One region of the Cellvibrio sp. 25HG11W-0 genome, then DNA from elsewhere that is predicted to be linked to it. Evidence: predicted binding sites of a transcription regulator. Region 1 holds the regulator's gene; each other region holds the start of a gene.

Region 1 (7,981 bases):
GGTCGGCGGCCATGATGTGTTGGCGGGTACTTTAAGTGGCGGCGAGTTATCCGCGTTTATTTTTTACGCGGTAGTGGTCGCGGGTGCCATGGGCACCATTTCAGAAGTGATTGGCGAACTGCAGCGAGCAGCGGGTGCAACAGGGCGCTTAGTCGAGCTTTTAGCCACACCTTCAGCCATTGTATTGGCAGCACAACCGCAGCCCTTGCCGGTGCCCGCACGCGGCGCTCTGGTGCTGGAAGATGTGCGCTTTGCTTATCCCACGCGCTTAGATGCACCGATTTTTACAGGCTTTAATTTACAGGTCGCGCCGGGTGAAAAGGTAGCCTTGGTCGGCCCTTCGGGCGCGGGTAAAACAACACTCTTTCAATTGTTGCAGCGTTTTTATGATCCCCTTGCGGGACGCATTTTACTCGATGGTGTAGCCCTAACTCAGGCAGATTTAGCTGAAGTGCGCGCGCGCATCGCCTTAGTCCCGCAAGACCCTGTGATCTTCGCGGCGAGCCTGCGCGACAATGTGCGCTATGGTCGCCCCGACGCCAGCGATACCGAGGTGCTCGCCGCGTGCGAAGCCGCCTATGCCAGTGAATTTATAGAACAGTTGCCCGGCGGTTTGGACGCCTACCTCGGTGAACGCGGCGTGCGGTTATCCGGCGGGCAAAAACAACGTATCGCCATAGCGCGCGCAATCTTAGCGGATCGCCCAATCCTTTTATTAGACGAAGCCACCAGCGCCCTCGACTCCAACAGCGAACAAGTCGTGCAACGCGCGCTCGAACGACTCATGCAAAACCGCACCACCATCATGATCGCCCACCGCCTCTCAACGGTAATCAACGCCGATCGTATTTTGGTGCTGCAGCAAGGAAAAATCGTAGACCAAGGCACCCACAGCGAATTGCTGAACAACAGCGAACTTTACCAACAGCTAGCGCGCGTGCAATTTAATGTGCATGAGGGGTAAGACGGAATGCAACTTACAGGGTGTTTAGCGTGGGTTGTTAAGCATCTTGTAGAAACCAACCATATGGAAAACCGTAGCGCCAAACATTTAACAGCTCATTTGAATCTTGTATGTTCAAAATTTCCAGCTGTTTTTCCAGATAATACAATGCTCTGTCTTTTTCTTCGGAATCAAAACTGTCTAAGCAAGGCAGCGTGTTTTTAATAGCAATGAGAACGGCGGATTTTTTTGGGTTTGTTTTCACTGTTCTGACTATCATAGATAGTAATAAATTCGTTTTTTCTTGAGCTTCAATTCTTATTTGTTCGCTAGGAGCGCCAAAATATAACTCAAATGGTGCGGGTGTGAATTTCTTCTCATGCAGCAGTTTAGTCAATTCAAATGTCGTTGCATCTGAGATTGATAATGTTTGGTCATTTAAAGATGTTGGCCAAATGTAAAAGTATACGCCCGTCACGCCAAGTCCAATCAAGGTTGCTAGCAGCAAGATAGTGCTTAGAAAAATTTTAATAATAAGCTTTAACAATATATTTCCCTCATTAGCAAAAAATTTCTTGAGTTATTCTTCTCTTATTGAAATGTGAATGTTAATTGCCAATTTTTTCAGGTATATATTCTACGAATGTTGCCTTCACTCTTTCAGATAGCAACATATATGGCACCCAAATAGCGGCGCCAACTATTGCGCGAACTAAGTTTTTAATCGTATCAGAATCAAACATGTCTTCATCTGGCAATACAAAGGAACCAAGCCATGCATCTAGCGGTATAAAGACGAGCGAGATAGTTAAAATAAAAATATATAACTTAGGAAAAAGATAGTGCTTTATGAAATACAAAAATATTAAATAAACAGATGTCAGTACTATAAGTGAGTTATAGAGTAATTCACCTATTAAAAGCGGGCCCCACAGTGGGTGGTATGCCTCTCCGCCCGCTGTGGTTAATATTTCGAATGTTCCATCGGTGAAGATAGAGTAGTACATAGGTAAAAAATCATATGTTAACCGGAATGGAGAGACAACAACTCCAATGCCTACAAGTATTAGCCAGCCCTTTAAGCCTTTCAAATCATTTGTATCGCTCATTTTATTTCCTTTTTTATATGTGTTATGTTCCAAATATACGCGTTAGCGATGTAAGTATATGATCTAATCTAACCTTTAAATATTGAAAAAGTTATTGAGTATATGCGCGAGCTGATATTCATAACTATCTTCGTGAGAATACTGACAAAGGTATTACCAAAAAATTAGGAATTTTTAGTTTGCCCAGTTTTTTACATATTTAGGCGTTGGGATGCTGCCATTTTCGAATGGCAATGGCTCTCCGTGTTTAAGTGTTAATGGTAAAACGCCGGCCCAAACAGGCAAATTAAGATCTTCTTCTTTGTCGGCTGGAGTTGTGTTGCTAATTTTTGTTGCCGCCTCATCTAGTAAAATACGCAGTACACTCGTAGCCGCCAGTTCTTTTTTGTTGCCTGACCTGGCTTCGTCTTTACGACCTACAGCAATTTTCTCCATAAATTCATCAAGGGCATGCATCTTTTTTGAGTTTTCCTTTATTTCTTCAAATATGCCATATATTACAGCTGACCGATAGTTCATTGTATGGCTGAATGCTGACCGAGCAAGTACAAGACCATCAACATGTGTTATTGCAATTGATGTTTGAATTCCACTTAAAAGTTTCTTGGTTAAACGCCCACCATTTGAGCCATGAATATATAGATAGTTCTCAATACGCCAGCAAGCGGTTGGTATACAGTGAGTGCTCTCTCCATCATTAAAGGCAATATGACAAACATATGCCTCATCAATAATATCGTATAGCGATTTTTTCTCGTAATTTGCTAGTTCAGCAATGCGGCGAATTTTTGTACGAGAGGAAGATGCTGATGAATCCTTTGCGCTCATTTGGTTTCCTTAAATATGAAAGTTATGATGTTTTTTTATGTTGTGTCCCAGTGACCATTTTGCCCAGAATCAATGTGGCATCGTGAATTTTCAGCACCATAGGCCTAAACCCTATTTCAGTCAATAATTTGGCATTTCAAACACAAAAGACCGTCAGCAGGAAACTGGCCTTGATTCGTATTATTTTTTCCGCTATGTGAGTAAAGCGTTGACATATGTCAGGTCAAAACCATGCGTTTTGTGATGCTGCTGGGTTTGTGGCTTGGCTTATGATGGTATCTCGTTAATCTACTGAAGGAGTATTAATAGAATGAAACTTAATCTTATAGGGTCTGTTGCGGTGTTGAGTGCGCTTATGGTGAGTCAATTGACTATGGCTCACGATTTGCGCTTGCACATCGATAAAATAAAATCTAATAAGGGCGTGATGCTGGTTGCTTTGCATAATCAGCAAGAAAGTTATGATGCTAATACCCCCACCGTGGCGGCGAAAAAATTGGCGTTGAGTGGCGGGGAGTTGATCGTAGAGTTTGGCGACCTACCCGCAGGTACCTACGCGATTAAGCTGTATCAGGATGAAAACGAGAACGGCGTGATCGATAAGAGTTTTATGGGGATTCCCACAGAGGGTTACGGTTTTTCGAATAACGGCGGCGAGTATGGGCAGCCTAGTTTTAAAGAGGCGAGTTTTACCCTTGATAAAGATTTGCAGGTGGATATTCACCTGCGCTAAGCATCTTAGCGCTGGGGTTGTTGCAGTGGGAATACGCACATAAATACACTGCCGCGCCCCAGTTCACTGGTAATTTTTAATTCTGCTTCATGGCGCATGAGTACATGCTTCACAATTGCTAAGCCTAAGCCGGTGCCGCCGGTGCTGCTGTTACGGCTGGCATCCACGCGATAAAAACGCTCGGTTAAGCGCGGAATATGTTTGCTGTCTATACCTGGGCCGTTGTCACTGACTGAAATATAAAAGTGTTTTTGATCCTGCCAGAGCAGGATGTTGATCTTGCCTTCGTTCGGCGTGTATTTAATAGCGTTGATGACTAAATTAGAAAAAGCACTGTGCAATTCTTTTTCATTGCCGGGGTATAGCAGTGGCCGCGTGGTGTTGTTGCATACGAGGTTGAGAGTTTGATTTTTTTCTGCGCTGAGCACTTCTGCTTCACTTTTTACAACGGTGAGCAGTTGTTCGATGGTAATGGGTTTTTGGTTGTGCCCTGCTTCCGTTGTCTCTAGTTTTGAGAGCACTAATAAATCATTGATGAGCAGTGACATACGCTTGGCTTGCTGCAACATTTGTTGCAGCGGTTTGTTCCAGCTGGGCGTGGTGTTGTTGTCGGAGAGTGTTTCGACATAGCCATTGATGACGGTAAGCGGCGTGCGCAATTCGTGGGATACATTGGCCACGAAGTCTTGGCGCATCATTTCTAGGTTGTGCAATTGGGTGACATCGCGCACGACGATGAGCCGTTCATTTTTACCGAAGGTGGTAATTTGTAATTGCAAATAGCGCGAGGGAAAGCGCGGTGATGGCATTTCTAGCGGGTCTTCATATTTGCCGTCTTCAAAATAGCTGACAAATTTGGGGTGGCGAATAAAGTTAATAATCGATTGCCCCTGATCTTTTACATTGAGGGCGAACATACGGTGCGCAGCGGGGTTCCAAAAATCCAAATGGCCGCGCCAGTCGAGAATAATGATGCCGTCTTTTAAGGCGGAGCTGATTTCCTGCACGCGGTTGATCACGGCTTGCAGGTTTTCTTTCTCAAGCTGTTGATGGCGTTGCAGTTGGTAGATATTGTCAAAAATCGTACCCCAAATGCCGCTGGCCTCTGGGGGGTTTTCTTTGTTTTGAGTGAGCAGCCACTGATTAAGGCGGCGCATCTGCCAGAGCATGCCGCCAATGTAAATGGCGCAACCGAGCAAGAGTGTGAGCGCCAATTGGCCTATGACGAGGCCGAGCAGAGTGCAGGTGCCTATAACAATGAGAATGCGCTTGAGCTCAGCGCTGAAACCTTTTAACAGCAAAATTGCACGCCTCTGAAAATCTTACGACAGCAATCAGGCTTCGATGCGAGTGGAAAATCTATAGCCTGTGCCGCGTACGGTTTGCACCAAGTCTTCGTGGCCGTCAATGGTAAGCGCTTTGCGCAAGCGGCGGATATGAACATCCACGGTGCGCTCTTCGACATATACATTGCCGCCCCAGACATGGTCCAACAGTTGGCTGCGAGTATAAGCTCTTTCCTGATGGGTGAGAAAGAATTCAAGTAGGCGATATTCGGTGGGGCCCATATCGACAGACTGGTCATGGATGGTGACGCGGTGGCTTGAAGGATCGAGACACAGGCCTTGTACTATGATTGGCGCGGAGTTGATTTGCGGATCAGCGCGACGCAGCACGGCTTTAAGGCGTGCGACGAGTTCGCGCGGAGAGAAGGGCTTGGTGATGTAGTCGTCGGCACCTACTTCTAAACCTTGGATTTTGTTGTCTTCTTCGCCTTTGGCGGTGAGCATGATGATCGGGATATCAGCAGTCACTTCATCGCGCTTTAAGCGGCGCGCTAGTTCTATACCGCTGGTGCCGGGCATCATCCAGTCGAGCAAGATCAAATCGGGTTTGTTGTCGACGATGATGCTATGGGCATCCTGTGCATTGCTGGCTTCGGTGACCTGATATTCGGCCATCTCCAAGGCGACACGCAACATATCGCGAATTGCGGATTCATCATCAACTATCAGAATTTTACGGCCTGTCATATCGTTTCTGCCTGAAATAACCACGGGCGCGTACACGGTATGTGACGCTATTGTTGCAGCTTATTAAATAAGCTAAGTGTTACACATTTATGACAGAAAGATAATTTGTCTTGGTCGCGTGTTTAGCAATAAGCCCTATCGCAGCGCATAGTCAGTGACAATTCCTACAAAAACAATAAAGCCTACCCAGTTATTGTGCAGAAATGCCTTAAAACAGGCGGCTCGTACTCGAAAGCGAATTAGCCATTGTTGGTAGCCAAAAAGGCCTGCGACAGCAACCAAACTCCAGTAGTAATAAGCGCCTAGCTCAAAGCGATCACCTACTAACACTAAGGTGTAAAGGGTCATGAGTTGGAGTACGCCAGTGATGAAACGATCCTGTTCGCCAAAGAGAATCGCGGTGGATTTAACGCCAATTTTGAGGTCGTCGTCGCGGTCTACCATGGCGTAAAAGGTGTCGTATACCACTGTCCAGAGCACTACGGCTAAGTACACCAGCCAAACCCGTTGATCGAGCATGCCTGCTTCCGCAGCGTAGGCCATGGGGATGCCCCAGGCAAACGCGGCGCCGAGCACCATTTGCGGCAGGTGCGTGTGGCGTTTCATAAAGGGATAGCAGAAGGCGAGTATTAGGCCGCCGACGGAGAGCTTGATCGTAAAGGGGTCGGTAAAGAGCACTAAGCCAAATGCTAAGAGGCACAGGCCCGCAAATAAACCGAGGGCTTCGCGGCTGCTTACCGCGCCTGTCGCCAGTGGGCGATGTTGGGTGCGCTGCACGTGACCGTCGATCTTGCGATCGGCAAAGTCGTTGATGACACAGCCCGCGGAGCGCATCACCACTACCCCAAGGGTGAAGATGATCAAGTTTTTTAGGCTAGGCATGCCCTTGGCGGCGAGCCACAGGCTCCAGAGTGTTGGCCATAGCAGGAGCAAAATGCCTATAGGGCGGTCTAAGCGCATCAGCTGTGCGTAAATAGCTAACTTTTGTTGTAATACGGCCATTTTTGTAGAGGATGTCGGCGTTTTACGGATTTTTAAACGCTTAGTTTTTGAGGTGCTGAGTTGCGCTTTAGTTTGAGTGGGACTGGTTGTGGACAGTGTAGATAGCGAGTCTTCAGCACTCGTCGCGGCTGCTATTTTGGCGGCTTCGATAGTGGCTGGTACACTTGGTGTCGTTAGTTGCACAGCAGGTTTGGTCGCAACAGCTTGGTGCGCGACTGACGTGGCGGCAGCGGATTTAGTGGTGGCTGTAGATGCAGCTGTTTTAGACTTAGCTGCAGCAGGTGTGGAGGTTTTAGGCGCTGAGGCAACTGGCTTAGCATCGGCTGCTTTCGTCGTTTTTGCGGGCGCAGGCTTCTTGGGATTTGCCGCAGCAGGCTTTTTAGCGGTGCTTGCGGGCTGTTTTACTGGAGCCGCAGTTGTAGGTGCTGCTTTTTTGCGTACCACAGGTTTTTTGGCATTGGGTTTATCTCCAGCAGATGCGTCGACACTCGCGCCTTGAGGTGTTGGTTGGTCGTCGGCAGTTGTCATGATCCCTCTCAGGCCATTGGTCGTTGTTATTATGAATGGGCGATACGCGCGCAGAGCGCAGGCAAAAACACTTCACTCACCAGCAATGGTTTGGCAGCGAGATAGAAAATGGAGCGGCGCCCCCACAGTGGCTTAGTTAGCGCCAGCTCACTGGGAAAGTACTGATCCTGTGCGTTTATAGGTGCAACTGCAATAGGGCTGCGCGCTAATTGTGGCTGACTAAACAGAAATGCTCCCAGCGGGCTTTGATCTTGTTTGCGCAAATGGCGCAACTTGCCGGTAAGGCTGCGCAAGGGAAGCAGGCTGCGCGCAAAAATCCAAGCTTCGCCTTTGCCCCATAGAATGACTTCGCGGATTAAGCAGAGTTCTTGGCGCCCGATCCCCAGTGCGCCTTGTTCGTTGCGGCTGGCTTTACCCAAATACTGGCGTAATATTTCAACCTTGAATTGGCCCTGGCTTAAATCGACTAAGCGCGCTGTGAGTGAGCCCTTATCGGCCAACCAAGGGTAGAGCGCAGTGGGTGGACGCTGGCTGCGCGGCAGGCGCAGCAAGGGTTTCCAGCGAATAGCGGCGCGTGTGAGCGAGGAGTGCAACTGCGGCAAAAAACGATTCTCCAGAGAATTTTACTGGCTTTATAGGGCGGGCAGTTTACCAGCTTGGTTGTGGGTTGCTGTTAAAAATAGCGCCAAAGCTGCCCTTAGTGCTGCGACTAGAGGTAAACTCTGCGTTCAAACCGCTTATATAAGGTAATTATCATGCATAAAACTGACATTGTTGTCGCACTGGCCAACAGTACTGGGCTTGC
Region 2 (7,981 bases), 1.7 Mb from region 1:
AATTTCTATCCTATTTGCGCTTGCGTGAATGGCGCGATGTGCATCATCAACTTTGTGTTGCAGCAAAAGACTTAGGCTTTAAAGCTAACAGTGAGCCTGCAAACTACGAGGCTGTGCATCGATCTTTGTTGCATGGTCTTTTGGGTAACTTGGGTTTTAATCATGAGGAGAGAGAGTATCTCGGCGCGCGTAATCGTAAGTTTGCGATTTTTCCGGGTTCCAGCCTAAGTAAAAAAACACCAAAGTGGATGATGGCCGCTGAACTGTTAGAGACATCAAAACTATTTGCGCACACAGTTGCAAAAATTGAACCTGAATGGGTCATTGAAACGGCGCAGCATTTAGTAAAGCGCCAACACTTTGAACCTCACTACGATAGCCGCAGTGGGCAGGTGATGGTTTTTGAAAAAATTACGCTGTATGGTTTGGTTATTATTGAGAAGAAGTCCGTCAGCTATAGTCAAATTGATCCAGCGCAATGTCGCGAAGTATTTATTCGCGCTGCTTTGGTCGAGGGGCAATATGAGTTGCATCCTAAGCGTAGGCACCTGCCTAAAAATATCGCGGAACATGATTTCTTCGGTCACCAGAAAAAACTTTTAGCTGAGCTGGAGGATCTTGAATCCAAAGCGCGCCGCCGCGACATAGTTGTGGATGAGCAGGTGGTTTTTGATTTTTATCAAGAGCGAATCCCTAGCCATGTTGTAAATTTGGCGGGCTTTGAGTCTTGGCGAAAAAAAGCGGAGCAGGGCAATCCGCAACTGCTGTACCTTACGCGCGAAATACTTATGCGCCACGGTGCGGGGGATATTACTCAAGCTCAGTTCCCAAGCGAGTTAGAGTGGCGGGGCATGCAGTTTCCCTTGAGTTATCATTTTGAGCCAAATCATGCTTTTGATGGTGTGAGTATTCATGTGCCGGTTAGTCTTTTACATCAAGTACCTGAGGCGCGCTTGGAATGGTTAGTGCCGGGCATGCTGCGCGATAAATGCATTGGTTTGATTAAATCTTTGCCAAAAAATTTGCGCAAACATTTCGTACCGGTACCGGATGTAGTCGATAAATTGCTAGCAAGCTTGGCGCCTGATAATAAGCCTTTAACGGATGCCTTGGGCTTTCAGTTAAAGCGACAAACCAGTGTAGATATTCCTAAAGAAGCTTGGCTTGAAGCAAAGGTTGACGATTATTATCGTTTTAATATTCATGTTGTCGATGATAAAGGAAAAATTATTGCCAGTGACCGCGATCTTAATCTGCTACGTGACAAGTATCGTGAGCGAGTGCAGCAAAATATCCAGTCTGCAGCAAGCGATATTGAGCGCACAGATATTATTGCGTGGGATTTTTCCGAGCTGCCACAGGCCATTCAATTACCGCGCGGTGGTATTAGCATTCGCGCCTATCCCGCATTGATCGATAAACAGTCATCAGTGGCACTGCAAGTGTTGGATAATCCGCTGCAAGCGCGGCACTTCACTCAACAGGGCATTACCCGGTTGTTATTTTTGGCGCATGCCCAAAGTGTGAAGTATTTACAGAAAGAGTTGCTGACGGGCCAAGATATGGCATTAAGCCTTGCGGGCATTGGCACCCGCGCGCAAGTGGTAGATGACCTAATCATGGCGGCTTTAATGCAATTGGGAGTGCCAGATCAGCAGCAGTTACCGCGCACGCAGAGCGCGTTTGAAGTGTTGGTGTTGTCGACTAAGGAGAGCCTAATTGCACAGGCGCAGGACTTGGCGAATCATTTGCTCAATAGCTTGAAGCTTTTAGTTGAGGTCAAAAAAAATCTTAAGCAACATAAAAATGCCTTGGTTTTAGCATTTACAATCAGTGACATTAATACCCAGCTGCAGCAGTTGTTTTATCCTGGTTTGGTCTATCAAACCCCCTATATTTGGCTGCAGCAGTACCCCAAGTATTTGCGTGCCATAGGGCAGCGTTTGGAGAAGGCGATACTCAACCCTCAAAAGGATCGGTTGCAGCTGGCCGAAGTGGCTCCCCATTGGCAGCGCTTGGTGGACTACTTGGCGAAAGAGGGTGACTATCGTTTCTGGCAAAATTCAGCGCTGCTGGAATATCGTTGGTGGATAGAAGAGTTGCGGGTATCGCTTTTTGCTCAAGCTTTAAAGACCTCTGTGCCAGTGTCACCCAAGCGTTTGGATAAGCAATGGGAACAGGTATTGAGTGATGCTGAATTGTAGAAGTGATTTGTAACAAATTCAGGGTTCAAGTATCTAAGCAGTAACCTTGAAGCACTAGCGCGCTGAAACCTGCGGATGTTTTGTTTTTCATGTTTAAAATGTGCTAAGTTTCAAGGGCATTTTTACCACAACGCAATGAACCTAATCTAAAGGATACATCTTATGAATAACAAAATATCTTCTCTGTCTGCGGTTATTGGTGCAACATTTCTGGCTTCTGCGGCTTTGGCACCTATGGCTTCAGCGGCAGATGCAACTTTCACCGCGACGACTATGGAAGCGGGCTACACCCTTGCAGAGCATGCTGAAGGCAAGTGCGGTGAAGCAAAATGCGGCGCTGACATGAAAAAGTCCGATAAAAAGACTGACGGAGAAGCTAAGTGCGGTGCAGATAAAAAAGCAGATGCTGAGCATAGCTGCGGCGCTGAGATGAAAAAGGCCGACGGCGAAAAAACCTGCGGCGCTGACATGAAAAAATCTGACAAAGAGCATAGCTGCGGCGCAGATATGAAAAAAGCCGATAAAGAGCACAGCTGCGGTGCAGATAAAAAAGCTGAATAATGTTTACTTCTTCGGCATCTAGCTACACTGCTGAGATCTCCGGCGCAGGCTTAGGCCTGCGCCGGAGTCTTTTGGGGCCACTGAATGAACTGACCCCAGAAGATATACAGTTTATGGAAGTGGCGCCAGAAAACTGGATTCATGTCGGCGGACGTTTAGCCAAAAAATTACGTGCCTATACCGAGCGCTTCCCCTTTGTTTGTCACGGCTTATCGCTCTCTATTGGCTCCCCTGCGCCACTTAATGTTGAATTGTTGACCGACATAAAAGCTTTTATGCAAACCCATAATGCGCGCTATTACAGCGAGCATTTGAGTTATTGCAGTGACGAAGGACAATTGTACGACTTGCTGCCAATCCCCTTCACGGAAGAGGCTGTTAAATATGTTGCCGCGCGTATACGTCAAGCGCAAGATATTATTGGGCAAAAAATTGCGTTTGAAAATTCATCTTATTATTTTGCGCCACAACAAGAAATGAGCGAGAGCGAGTTTATAAATGCTGTTGTGCAAGAATCAGATTGTGCGCTTTTGTTAGATGTTAATAATGTTTATGTGAATAGCATTAACCACAATTATGATCCTTACGCATTCTTAAAAAGTCTACCGGGTAAACGTACTGCCTATATACATATTGCGGGTCATTTCGAAGAGGCAGAAGATTTGCGCATAGATACTCACGGCGCCCCAGTGATATCGCCAGTCTGGTCATTGCTGGAGTATGCCTATAAAGAGTTTGGCGTTAAGCCAACACTGTTAGAGCGGGATTTCAATATTCCACCTGTCGCAGAGCTAATGACAGAAGTCGCACAGATTAATGCTATTCAGCAATCTATATTTGCCAATTCTTTATGAAGACTTTCCAAAAAATGCAGCGAGAGCTGGCGCAGCATTTACGGGCTCCCGAGCACTTTCCAGCACCAGCAGGCGTAGAAACGCGGCGCTTAGCGATTTATCGCGACTTGATTTTCAATAATATTGAAGGCTTTGTGGCAGGGGCCTTTCCGGTGCTGCGTTCACTTTATAGTGAATCCTTATGGCATGAGTTGATACGTGATTTTATGTTATTACACCCATGCCAAACCCCTTATTTTTTACACATCAGCCAAGAGTTTTTGCATTACGTAACCCAAGAGCGCGAAGCGAAAACTAATGACTACGCCTTTATGGGGGAGCTTGTTCATTACGAGTGGGTTGAGTTGGCATTGGATGTGGCCGAGGCAATTATTCCTCCAGCGCAGACTTATGCTCTCACGCCTTTGCTGTTAAAAGCGCGTGTATCGCCGTTAGTTGTGGGGTTACAGTATCAGTATCCCGTTGAAAAAATATCCAGTCGTTTTCAACCAAATGAACCTCAATCAAGTTTTTTATTGGTTTATCGTAATCGCGCTGATGAAGTGGCCTTTATGCGCGCCAATCCTCTCACTCTGCGCCTAGTGTTTTTGTTGCAGCAGCCTCACAATCTTCCTCTTAGTGCAATTTTTGACCAAATAGCTCTCGAGTTACAGCATCCTGAACCGATAAAACTACAGCAACAAGGTTTGAGTATTCTCAAAGAACTGTTTGATTTAGACATTATTAGCCACTTTGAGCCATAGTTTGAATGATAGAAAGTGACTTTACCTGTGACCTGTTAATAGCACAAAAAAAGAAGTTGGCGCTGAATTCGCCCTATTTGTGTGCAATTTTTACGTTAATTTTCCGATGTTTGCGCTAGATCTACCACTTACTATTATTTTTATATATATAATCGCCGCGCAATCAACATTTCTTAGTTCTTTGTAATATTAATGAAATATAAATGACACAAAATGGACACGAACTCGTCGTGTAACCGTCATAAAAGAATGTTGTTGTGCAAGGGGGCTGGACGTTAAAGCGCCTATGTCAATTACAAATACAGAAATACCACTAGGGGATTACTTCATGAAAAAAGCATTACTTCCACTTGCTCTGGCTTCACTTTTCCCACTTTCAGCAATGGCTGATGTTGTTGTATACGGTAAAGGCAACGTGTCTTTCCAGAATGCTGATGAAGCAGATCAAACGCAACTTGAATTAGTTAGCAATGCCTCTCGTATCGGCATTAAAGGCTCTGAAGAGATATCTTCAGGTTTGAAAGCTATTTATCAATTCGAATATCAAACTGCAGTAGATAGTGGCAATGAAGGATCACAAACCTTTGCACAGCGTAATATCTATATTGGTTTGCAGGGTTCTGCCGGTACTATTATTGGTGGAAAGTTTGATACTCCCACTAAGGCGGCCCAAGAAAAAGTTGACCTTTTTAATGATTTGGAAGGTGATATTAACTATTTGCTAGACGGCGAAACTCGTGCGGCCAATATAGTGCAATACACCACTCCGTTAATGGGCGCAGTTGCAATCAATGTTGCGGTAGTTGCAGCCGAAGCTGGTGAAAATGGTGATGATGGTGTTTCTGCTTCAATCGCTTACAGCACTCCAGCTCTGTACTTGGCTTTGGCTGCAGAGACTGATGTTACCGGAACTGGTGCGGCTTCGTCGTTTGCTAAGTCTCGAGATAAAGACGCTAAAATTTCCTCATCTGGTTATGATGTTACCCGTATTGTGGCTCGTTATACTGTAGGCGCTGTACAGCTGGGTGCTTTGTATCAGCAATCAAGTGGTGTAATTAAGGTGGCGCTCGGAAATAATACTGTTATTTTAGATGCTGATTCAGACGCATGGCTGGTGTCTGCCAAGCTGAATACAACTGATAAATTGGCTCTCAAAGCTCAATACGGTACCGTTACTAATGAGCTCGGTGTATCACCTGCGCAGGTTGATGTTGATGGTACTCAAATCAGTGTAGGTTTTGATTACGCGCTATCTAAAAATACCACTTTATTTGGTTTTTATACGGCGGAGTCTGCAGATGTAGCATCGGTAGAAGCTGCTGATGACAACTGGATCGGTGTTGGCTTGGATCTGAAATTCTAATTTTAGGCTAATCTAAAGATCATAAAAGGGTGCTTCGGCACCCTTTTTTATACGGAGATTTATATGCGTAAGAATTTATATGCAGCAATATCGCTCTGCTTTTTTTGTGGCGTAGGAAATGTATGGGCTGACAGACAAGAGGGTTGTGATGCAGCTGTAGATGTTGCTGATTCTTTAAATGTGAATACGCAAGCTGATTGTGACTATTCAGATGAAGGGTTAAATGGTTATTTTCGTAAGGCATTCTCAGCAAAACAGGAAAAAGAGGTGCTCACACAAGAGACTTTGGTAACACCTGATGCGACCGTAAGTCGTGCACAGGTGACTACAGTCACGCAACAATCAGAACAATCGTTAAAAGTGGTTGTTGATCAATGGGCGGCGGTTCCTTTGGCGCGCACACAGTTGCTGCCTAAAATGTTGGCGGTATGCCCACAGGGTTTTAGAGTCGTTTATGAAGAGTATCGTCCTATCGCTATGGGTCGTATTGAATTAACCCTAGGCGCCAACTGCATAAATTAAAAAAGCCGCAGTGCGGCTTTTTTAATGAGGTTGAACCTCGTTTTGTAATATTGCCTATACTTTATTTCGCGTAGTTAACCACGGCTATGTAGTGCATGGCAGTCGCTTTATTTTCAACAAAGCCTGGAATAAACTTCGATTTTTTCAAGGCGTCTTCGATATTGTTCGCATCACTTTTCTTGCGCATTGCTGCTTCAATGGTATTCACTGACTCTACGTTACCATTGGATTCCACATTCGCCATGATACGCGTTACCTTGGTGTCAGCAAAAAATAATTTACCATTGCCGCGATCTTTCGTGGTGTATTGTACATACCAGTCATTCGCATCGAGTCGTTCTTGTGGCGCGGTATAGTGAGTGCCGTATTGTGACTGTAGGGTCCCCAAGTTAGGGAGCATCACTATGGGGTTTTGTGTACCGTTGAGTGAATAAATAACACGAAATTGCATTCTAACGGGTACTGCTTGACCGTCTATTTTTGCCGCTTCAAATGTGGCTGATTGCAATGCGGATTCGGTTGATTTTTGCATGGAAACCATAGGGCTATTTTCATAGCAATTTACATTGTTTATGTTACCTGTGGTCATTACATCTGCTTGGCAGTAAACCGCTACAGTTTTAACACCTTCGCCAAAGCTAGTGGGGAGGGTAATCATTTTGGCTAGAGTCTGTTCTGCTGTGCCAAAATGCGCAGGTGAATATTCTGCGGCAAAGCTCGCAATGGGAGCTGCAGCTGCTAGGATGATGAGAGTGTTGAGTATTTTTTTTAGGTTTTTGGTTTTCATTGTTATGCTCCTCATGTATCAAAAGAGGGCTTATTAAGCCTCTAAGGTTCAATCGCCGCGAGCTCCAAGAGCTCATCCGCCGACCTTGAACTTAGGTTAGCATCGCATAGAGCACATTTATGTGAATATATTGTGACATTCTGGCGTTTTTTTTGCAGAAACATCCCTTTTTTTGATTTTCCTCTTCAAATCTACCACTTTTAGCATCATTTTTTACTTGTTGGGTTAATGCTGCCTTTTTGTTGTGCAACAAATATGGCTTAATTTCATCTGCGCTATTTGAATATCGTGCTAATAAAAAAGCCACCCGAAGGTGGCCAAAAGGGATTTAAAATTTTTCCTGCGACTCAACTTAGAAGTTGTAGCTAATATCTACGCTTAAAGATGTGCCGACTTCTTGTGTAAGTATGGCGACATTCTTTCCTGATGAGTTGGTTTGCGTAATTTCTCGGTTTTCATCGAGTAGATTGCGCAATTTTCCCTTGAGAGTTAGCTGCTCGGTTGGGTAGTAGGAGTAGGTGATGTCTAACGAACTGAAGGGTTGCTCGAAGGCGTCGTCATGTCCTGTTTCAAGTGCTGAGAAATAAATTTTCTCGCCTGCAACATTGTAGCTAAAGGCAGCTGCGTGTTTTCCGTCATCTGAGTCGTAACCCAATTGCATATTTAACACGTAGGGTGATTGGCCCGTCATGGAACGCACAGGGTTAGTAAAGCCTTGGCCTGCAGGTGAAACAATTTCCGAGTCGCTAAGGGTTAGGTTGCCAGACAAGAAGAATCCGTAATCTAAATTGTAAAGGCCCTCTAATTCTAAGCCGTAAATTTTACCGGAGTCGGCATTGTAAAAACCCAGTAAAACGTCTTGATCTGAGCCTGGAATTAATTTTTGTTCAATGGGGTCGGTGATATCTTTATAAAACAATGATGCCGTAAAGTTATCGCCACCGTCA
Region 3 (7,981 bases), 950 kb from region 1:
ACCCACCCAAAATCCGCGTCGCGAAAATTCTGGGGTGATAGTGGTAATAGCACCAGACAGCGCATCGAAGTCACGCACATGTACAAGGTGATAAATATTCTGTTTGTCGCGCACCAAAAACCACTGACTAACGGCGCCCTTATCAGTCCCCACAATGAGCGAACCTGTGCCCACTAAAAATTCCATACTGGTGATATTACCCGTTGCGACTGTAACGGGTTCGCGCAACTCAGGCGCAGAAGGGTTCATGATTTTGTAGAGCAACATTTGCCCTTTATCGGTCGCTACAATTAAATGTTGAGCCGATTCATCGATCAGCATATGAGTGCCCTTTACACCTTCGGGCAACTTGGGCAGCTCATAAATTTCTTTAGTTACATTGACCGTATCGGTAATAAAGTTACGACTCATGCTAAATACCGCCAGCAACATGCGGTTATCTGCGGTAATCGCGCCTATAAGTGTGCCTGCTGAGGTTTCTTGAATAGCCAGAACATCGAGCGCCGCGCCCTGCTCATCCAACTGTAATGGCTCTTCGCCGAGCGGGAATTCTAAACTCGGGATAACTTGGCGCTGATCATTGGGGTAACTTAATTCGTAGTGCGCTTTAGCAACACCCACTTGGCCATTGCTATAACCAAAGGCCACAAGGCCGTGGTCAGCAGTGCTGTTGGCGAGGCTAGCAAAATTGGCTTCTGCCGCTTTAGGCATGGCCGCACGTACCAGCGATTTGCCACTGAGTACATTAAAGAATTCGACACTGCCACTACGATTAAAACTGCCACCAATTTCTTCATAGCGATCTAGCGTTAAAAACTCACTGGTATCACTGGCGGGCTGGCCAAATTCGGCGGTGCTGATGGTTTTGGTCACATCGACAGAGGCATTGCGCAACAGCGGTGCCACCTCTGAGAAGAGATAAAAGAAGATTAAACCGAGGGAAAATACTACCGCCATACCGGCTGCGGTAATACCCCAGCGGGAACAACTATCTTTGAACATACGGATACGGCGCAAGCGAGCGCGCTGTTCTGCATTGGGCATGAGGCTGCCGCGTGTATTTATCCGAGTTACTGGTTCTGACATGGTGAGCACACCCACTTAAAGTATTGGCGCGTGAATCCTAACAACCAAAGATGACACTTTTGTTACAGGCAGATATGAAACTGACAACTTTCGTCATAAATCTGTAACACATTATCTTTCAGGTATAAAAAAGCGCCGACTAGGTCGACGCTTTTTGTAGAACTTCTAGATCTTACTGCAATTCAGCCAAAGCTTTTTTCGCCATTGCCGCAGGTAGAGGGATGTAACCATCACGCACTACTGCCTCTTGACCTTGCTTAGACAAAACCATTTTCAAGAACTCAAGTTGCAAGGCATCAGCAGGGTGGTTAGGACGCTTGTTGATGTAAACATACAACACGCGAGCTAAAGGATAAGAACCATCCAATGCATGTGATGCTTCTGCAGTGATGTAAGGGCCGCCATCTTTGTGTGATAAAGGAACTGCACGCACACCAGAGGTGATGTAACCAATACCTGAGTAGCCTATGCCGTTAATAGAGGTAGACACGCCTTGAACAACAGATGATGAACCTGGTTGCTCATTAATGGTTGCCTTGTAGTCGCCCTTACACAGAGCTTCATCTTTAAAGTAACCATAGGTGCCAGATACAGCATTACGGCTGTAAACGGTAAAGTCACGCTTGTCCCAAGCACCGGTCAAACCAACTTCACCCCAACGAGTGATGTCTTTGGCACCGCCACACTTGCGGGTAGCAGAGAAGATCGCATCAACTTGTGGCAAGCTCAAACCTTTGATTGGGTTATCCTTGTTCACATATACCGCTAACACATCGATTGCCACTGCAATAGCCGTTGGCTTGTAGCCGTGCTTAGCTTCGAACGCCTGAATTTCTTCAGCCTTCATACCGCGACTCATAGGACCGAAGTTAGCAGTACCTTCAGTTAACGCTGGTGGTGCAGTAGAAGAACCAGCACCTTGAATTTGAATATTGACGTTAGGGTAGAGCTTTTTGAAGTCTTCTGCCCAAAGGGTCATCAGGTTATTCAAGGTATCCGAACCAATTGAGTTCACATTACCTGATACGCCAGAGGCTACTTTGTAGTCTGGCAAATTTGCATCTACAGCAGCTTGCAGCGCAGTAGCACACACCATAGAACCGGCAAACACCAGTCCTTTAATTATTTTTACAGCGTTCATAGACCGCTCCAGTAAGTAAGTAAGAATCACACATCCCCGCGGGATATTGATGGAGGGTTCATCCCTTCCATGGCTGTGCAATCTACGCGTCGAATATGACAGTTATATGACCAAAACCATCCCTGTCATAAAAATGACCTAAATTCGTCACAAAAAATAACCGGAAGGTCTTTGAAGGGGCGGATATAAAAACACCCGCTGCAGCGGGTGTTTTTAGTGCGTAATGGGCTACTTAACGACGCGCAAACCAGGGCGCTTAGGTGCAACAGGCTTGATCGGTGACGGCGGGCTCGGCGGTGTGGGCGGCTTAGTATTCGTTTCCGGCTCAAACATCATACCTTGGCCATTCTCCCGCGCGTATATACCCAAAATGGCCCCACACGGCACATACAAATTGTTTACCACGCCACTAAAACGGGCATTAAACGCGACTGCATTTAAATCCATGAAAAAATCATGTACTGCCGTGGGGGCGATATTAAGAATGATTTGCCCATCTTTATTCACATGCTGCTGGGGCACTTGTGTACCTTCCACATGGGCGTCCACCAAAATATGGGGGGTACAACTGTTATCCAGCAACCATTCGTAAATGGCCTTAAGCAAATAGGGGCGACTAGACGTCATTGACATCGGAATTTCCTTGAGACTTGGCAGTAAAACAATAGAGGGGGAACGAAACTGGCCAGAGCATAGCAATAACTATCACAAAACAAAACGGGCGACCTAAGTCGCCCGTTAATATGTCTGTAATACTGCGTAATTCAGAACCTAACCTTAGTGAATTTCACGCCAAAACTCGCGATTCAAGAAGTAAACAAACACAAACAATATCAGCAAGAAGCCCAAGACCCAAAGACCCATTTGCTCGCGCTTAACAGCCGCTGGCTCACCGATGTATTCAAGAAAGTTCACCAAGTCATAGATTGCCGCGTCAAACTCGGCGGGTGTCATGGTGCCGATCACCTTACCTTCTTTCAAGGTGCCGCAATGCTCGTCCATTACCAAATTTCCTACATCATTGCGCAACGCACCGCCATGATGATTCAACTTAGGTCCAGCACCACACTCCAATAAGCCCTGTGGGCCAATCAACACATGCGGCATACCAACATTGGGGAACACGCGATTGTTCACACCCCAGGGGCGCGACTCATCTTTGTAGAAGTTACGCAGATAGGTATAAACCCACTCCGGTGAACGCGCACGCGCCACTAAGGTTAAATCGGGCGGAACTACACCAAACCACACCTTGGCTTGCGCAGGGCGCATAGCAATTTCCATCAACTGGCCGATACGCTGACCACCGTTAATAAGAGTACCTTCCATTAAGTCATGGGGTATATCCAAATCATCGGCTACACGCTCAAAACGCGAGTACTTTGCAGAGTGACATCCCATACAGTAGTTAACAAAGTATTTGGCTCCACGCTGCAGTGAAGCCTTATCTTTTAGATCTGGCTCCATGTGATCGCAGGGAATAGCCCCACAGGCAAATCCGCCTTCATTGGCAACAGCCTTAATGGGAATCAAGGTCAGCAATACGAAGAACACAAAGCCCGCTAACACCACAATCAAGGGCAGCCCCTTAGCTTGGGTGCGTGTTGGCTCAGCCAAATCCTTATCGCGCGCCGCCAAGATGGGCATAACGGCAAAGATAACAGCCAAAAATGCACAGAGGAACAACAGCAGAACAGGCACATCGCCGTGAAGATACTCAATTCCCATCCAAGCGAATACCACTGCAAATACGCCACAAAGTACCCAAGATACTGTTGATTTGGCTTTTTCTGGGGTAGAGGTAGTCCACACCGGCATAGTGACAAAATAGGCGAAGTAGAAACCAGTAGCGATTTGCGATAGCAGAGTTCTTGCTTCGGAGGGCGATTGCACACCTAAGTAACCCAAAACCACAAACATAGAGGCAAATGACAGCAGCATGACCCGTGGAATATGACCGCGGTAGCGCATAGATTTCACTTTACTGCGATCCAACCAAGGCAACACAAAGAGTACTGCAATGGCGGCAGCCATAGCCATAAAGCCGAGGAACTTGGCGGTCAAAGGACCAATCGGCATAGTCACCGCACGCAGCACTGCATAGAACGGGGTGAAGTACCACACTGGAGCAATATGCGTTGGTGTCTTCAAATTGTTCGCTTCTTCAAAGTTGGCGTACTCAAGGAAGAAACCGCCCATCTCTGGCATAAAGAACAAGATAAAACAGAAGACAAACAAGAATACTGTGATGCCCACTAAATCGTGAACGGTATAAAAAGGATGGAATGGAACGCCGTCGCGCGGAATACCGTTTTCATCTTTGTTCTTTTTAATCTCAACGCCATCAGGGTTGTTAGAGCCCACTTCGTGCAGCGCCAAAATATGCATAACCACCAGCGCTAACAATACTATTGGCAGAGCCACTACGTGTAGCGCAAAGAAACGGTTAAGCGTAATGCCGGAAATCAAATAATCGCCGCGAATCCACTGGACAAGGTCTTCACCTATCACAGGAATGGCACCGAACAATGAAACAATTACCTGCGCACCCCAATAGGACATCTGCCCCCAGGGCAATACATAACCCATAAAGGCTTCGGCCATAAGCGCCAGATAAATGGTCATACCGAAGATCCACACCAATTCGCGCGGCTTTTTATAAGAGCCGTACATCATGCCGCGGAACATGTGGAGATACACCACAATAAAGAAAGCCGACGCGCCCGTAGAGTGGAGATAACGCAAAACCCAGCCGTAATCCACATCGCGCATAATGTACTCAACTGAAGCGAAGGCGCCTTCAGATGAGGGGTTATAACTCATGGTCAACCAAATACCGGTTACTAGCTGATTCACCAGCACCAAGAGCGACAAAACACCAAAGAAATACCAAAAATTGAAATTTTTCGGCGCATAGTACTTCGCCATGTGGGTATCCCACGCGCGCTGAACGGGCAGACGATCATCAACCCAAGTCCACAAACCTGTTAACCACTTCATGCTTAGGCCCCCTGTTCTTCGCCAATAATTATTACATCATCACTTACGTACATATGTGGCGGCACTTGTAAGTTCAGTGGTGCAGGCATGCTTTTGAATACACGCCCAGCCAAGTCATACTTAGAACCATGGCAAGGGCAGAAAAACCCGCCCTGCCATTTAGCGCCACCCAAATCTGCCGCACCAACATCTGGGCGGAACATAGGGGCACAACCCAAATGGGTACAAACACCCAACAGGATGGCAAATTCCTTGTTAATCGCACGAGTTTCGTTTTGCGCGTAGGCAGGCTGTTGGGGTTCCTTGGAGTTCTCATCCAATAACACACCCATCTCCTCTACCTTTTTAAGGCCTTCCAACGCTTCTTGAGTACGGCGCACAATGAACACAGGCTTACCGCGCCACTCCACCGTCACCATTGCACCGGGCTCGATTTTGCTGAGGTTATACTTTACCGGCGCACCTGCCGCTTTTGCTCTGGCACTGGGGTTCCAAGACCCCACAAAAGGAACAGCAGCACCCACAACACCTACGGCCCCTACAAGTGAGGTTCCAATTATGAGGTTGCGGCGTGTCTTATTTACAGCGTCATTACTCATGACGAATATCTCCCCTAACGGCTGGACGGCTAGCAAATCACCTCGAAACGCAGGTGACAAAGGAATATTGGGCTTTCACCCAAAAGGCGGGCATATTAAAGAATTAACATCAGGCTTACAAGAATAACCACACAATATCCGTGGGTTATAAGCCAGCAATTTTAGACGTAAAAAAACGCCCAAGCCACAAAAGACTTGGACGTTTTTTGATAATCGTCAATTCGCAGCGCCAAAAAACGCTATCACACACTCAAAAGCCTTTAAAAAGGCCCTGTTACAACCAAAATGGCAAGAACTCAGTCCAAACCACGCAAAAAAACCAAAAAGGATTGAGCATTTGTTAAAAGTACCACTTACCCAGAAAAAGGCACAAAACGCACACTCATCGTGCGCCTATATTCACACCTCATCTTCAGGCGACTATCAATATCCACACAAACGACTAACTCGCCATAGGATAATCTGAATAACCGACCCCACTTGAGGCATATACCGTTGCCCAATTAACCTCCGCCAATGGCAAATCTTGTTGAAAGCGAGCCACCAGATCCGGATTGGCAATATAAAGACTGCCAAATGCCACTGCCTCTGCTCCACCTTCCGCAATCAACGCCTCAGCCGAAGCCTGCGTGAATTTTTCATTGACGATATAAGCACCGCCAAATGCCGCCTTAATCTTGCTGCCTATAGAGTCTTCACCTTGATACTCACGGGCACAGATAAATGCAATTTTTCGTTTGCCAAGCTCAGCCGCCAAATAGGTAAACAAGGCCACTGGATTTGAATCACCCATGGTGTGTGCATCGCCGCGCGGCGCAATATGGAAACCCACACGCCCAGCACCCCATACGCCAATGACCGCATCGGCAATCTCCAGCGCCAAGCGCGCTCGGTTTTCAATGCTGCCACCATAGGCGTCGGTGCGCTTATTGGTACCATCTTGCAGGAACTGGTCAATCAAATAGCCGTTAGCACCATGAATTTCAACACCATCAAAACCCGCCGCTTTAGCATTCTCAGCCCCCTTGCGAAAGGCCTCCACAATCGCAGGGATTTCATCGAGCGCCAAGGCACGCGGCGTCACATAGGCCGTTTCAGGGCGAACCAAACTCACATGTCCTTCGGCGGCTATAGCGCTGGGCGCTACAGGCAACTCGCCATTTAAAAACATAGGGTCCGATATGCGACCCACATGCCAAAGCTGCAACACAATCTTGCTGCCGTTTTCATGCACTGCGCCCGTCACCTTCTTCCAACCTTCGACTTGCTCATCCGACCAAATACCCGGCGTACTGGCATAGCCAACCCCCATTGGCGTTACCGCAGTAGCTTCGCTAAAAATCAAACCTGCATTGGAGCGCTGTGAATAATAGGTTGCCATAAGGTGGTTCGGCACACGGTTGTCCGTGCCAGTTCCACGCGCGCGCGTCAAAGGCGCCATAAATATGCGGTTGCGCAACTGTAAATCGCCAATTTGTACAGGTTCGAATAAAACAGACATAAAGCCCCCAACGGACAGCCAACATTTCGAGCAATGCAATCATCAAAATCACATCATGAACAGGAATAATGAGGGGATACTTAGAATTTTCAAGGAGATGAAAAAATGAGGTGACAAATATCAGCTCAATCACTGACTGAACGGGTAATCAGACCTACGCAGCAAATCAGTGACCTTTAACTCCCGCCTATCTAGCTCGTTAGACTCTCGATATCGAAAACATACTGCAAACACCACAAGTCCGCCGAGCTTAGGCACACTTAAACCAAACACCAACGAAATAGAAACCAAGTAAATAAAAGCCAACCAAAAACATTTAGATCATTCTTTTGGGTTTTTTGTCCAAAGCCAAAATCCTACTAATGCGCGAATAGTGTAGCCCGAAGTGGTCACCTATCGCCTTCATGCTATAACTACCACTCACGTAAGCATCCACTATGGCGGCATCACGGTCGCTGGCAGCTTGCTCATATTCAGCCAAGGTTTTGGGAATAGCGCGTTTTTGACTAGAGGGGATTTCAGAGAGTGCTTGATTTTTAACGAGCGCGCGATGCGTCTCAAGAAACACCTCATCACCCAGAAAAATTTGGTTTTTTAATTTTGCCCAAGGCGATGGCTGATTTTTCCCTTCAGCAACAAAAGATCTATACCCTT

What was found. The regulator PhoB, encoded in region 1, activates phosphate uptake and scavenging genes when phosphate is short. The targets are predictions, from matches to a motif close to TGTCATAAANNTGTAACA.
Region 2: AC0KUT_RS12730 (porin) is a predicted target of PhoB. The motif match lies at 4,554-4,571, and genes of this name have one in related genera.
Region 3: AC0KUT_RS15935 (PstS family phosphate ABC transporter substrate-binding protein) is a predicted target of PhoB. The motif match lies at 2,322-2,339, and genes of this name have one in related genera.

What each region holds. Positions count from the first base shown of each region.
Region 1 is NZ_CM174230.1:4,769,833-4,777,813, reverse strand. Features, by position in the region: gene AC0KUT_RS20045 (ABC transporter transmembrane domain-containing protein) at 1-964, shown strand, start outside; gene AC0KUT_RS20040 (DUF4844 domain-containing protein) at 1,002-1,490, opposite strand; gene AC0KUT_RS20035 (DUF2569 domain-containing protein) at 1,552-2,052, opposite strand; gene AC0KUT_RS20030 (pyridoxamine 5'-phosphate oxidase family protein) at 2,227-2,880, opposite strand; gene AC0KUT_RS20025 (DUF2141 domain-containing protein) at 3,191-3,613, shown strand; gene phoR (phosphate regulon sensor histidine kinase PhoR) at 3,619-4,914, opposite strand; gene phoB (phosphate regulon transcriptional regulator PhoB) at 4,948-5,646, opposite strand; gene ubiA (4-hydroxybenzoate octaprenyltransferase) at 5,782-6,648, opposite strand; gene AC0KUT_RS20005 (chorismate--pyruvate lyase family protein) at 7,206-7,778, opposite strand; gene AC0KUT_RS20000 (HU family DNA-binding protein) at 7,932-7,981, shown strand, end outside.
Region 2 is NZ_CM174230.1:3,023,297-3,031,277, reverse strand. Features, by position in the region: gene hrpA (ATP-dependent RNA helicase HrpA) at 1-2,204, shown strand, start outside; gene AC0KUT_RS12745 (HvfA family oxazolone/thioamide-modified RiPP metallophore) at 2,367-2,765, shown strand; gene AC0KUT_RS12740 (HvfB family MNIO-type RiPP peptide maturase) at 2,765-3,619, shown strand; gene AC0KUT_RS12735 (HvfC family RiPP maturation protein) at 3,616-4,362, shown strand; gene AC0KUT_RS12730 (porin) at 4,691-5,725, shown strand; gene AC0KUT_RS12725 (hypothetical protein) at 5,789-6,247, shown strand; gene AC0KUT_RS12720 (energy transducer TonB) at 6,309-7,034, opposite strand; gene AC0KUT_RS12715 (hypothetical protein) at 7,126-7,341, opposite strand; gene AC0KUT_RS12710 (TonB-dependent receptor domain-containing protein) at 7,387-7,981, opposite strand, start outside.
Region 3 is NZ_CM174230.1:3,818,297-3,826,277, forward strand. Features, by position in the region: gene AC0KUT_RS15930 (ABC transporter permease subunit) at 1-1,086, opposite strand, end outside; gene AC0KUT_RS15935 (PstS family phosphate ABC transporter substrate-binding protein) at 1,259-2,227, opposite strand; gene AC0KUT_RS15940 (ClpXP protease specificity-enhancing factor) at 2,456-2,860, opposite strand; gene AC0KUT_RS15945 (ubiquinol-cytochrome c reductase) at 3,005-5,227, opposite strand; gene petA (ubiquinol-cytochrome c reductase iron-sulfur subunit) at 5,230-5,826, opposite strand; gene AC0KUT_RS15955 (alkene reductase) at 6,269-7,327, opposite strand; gene AC0KUT_RS15960 (REP-associated tyrosine transposase) at 7,644-7,981, opposite strand, start outside.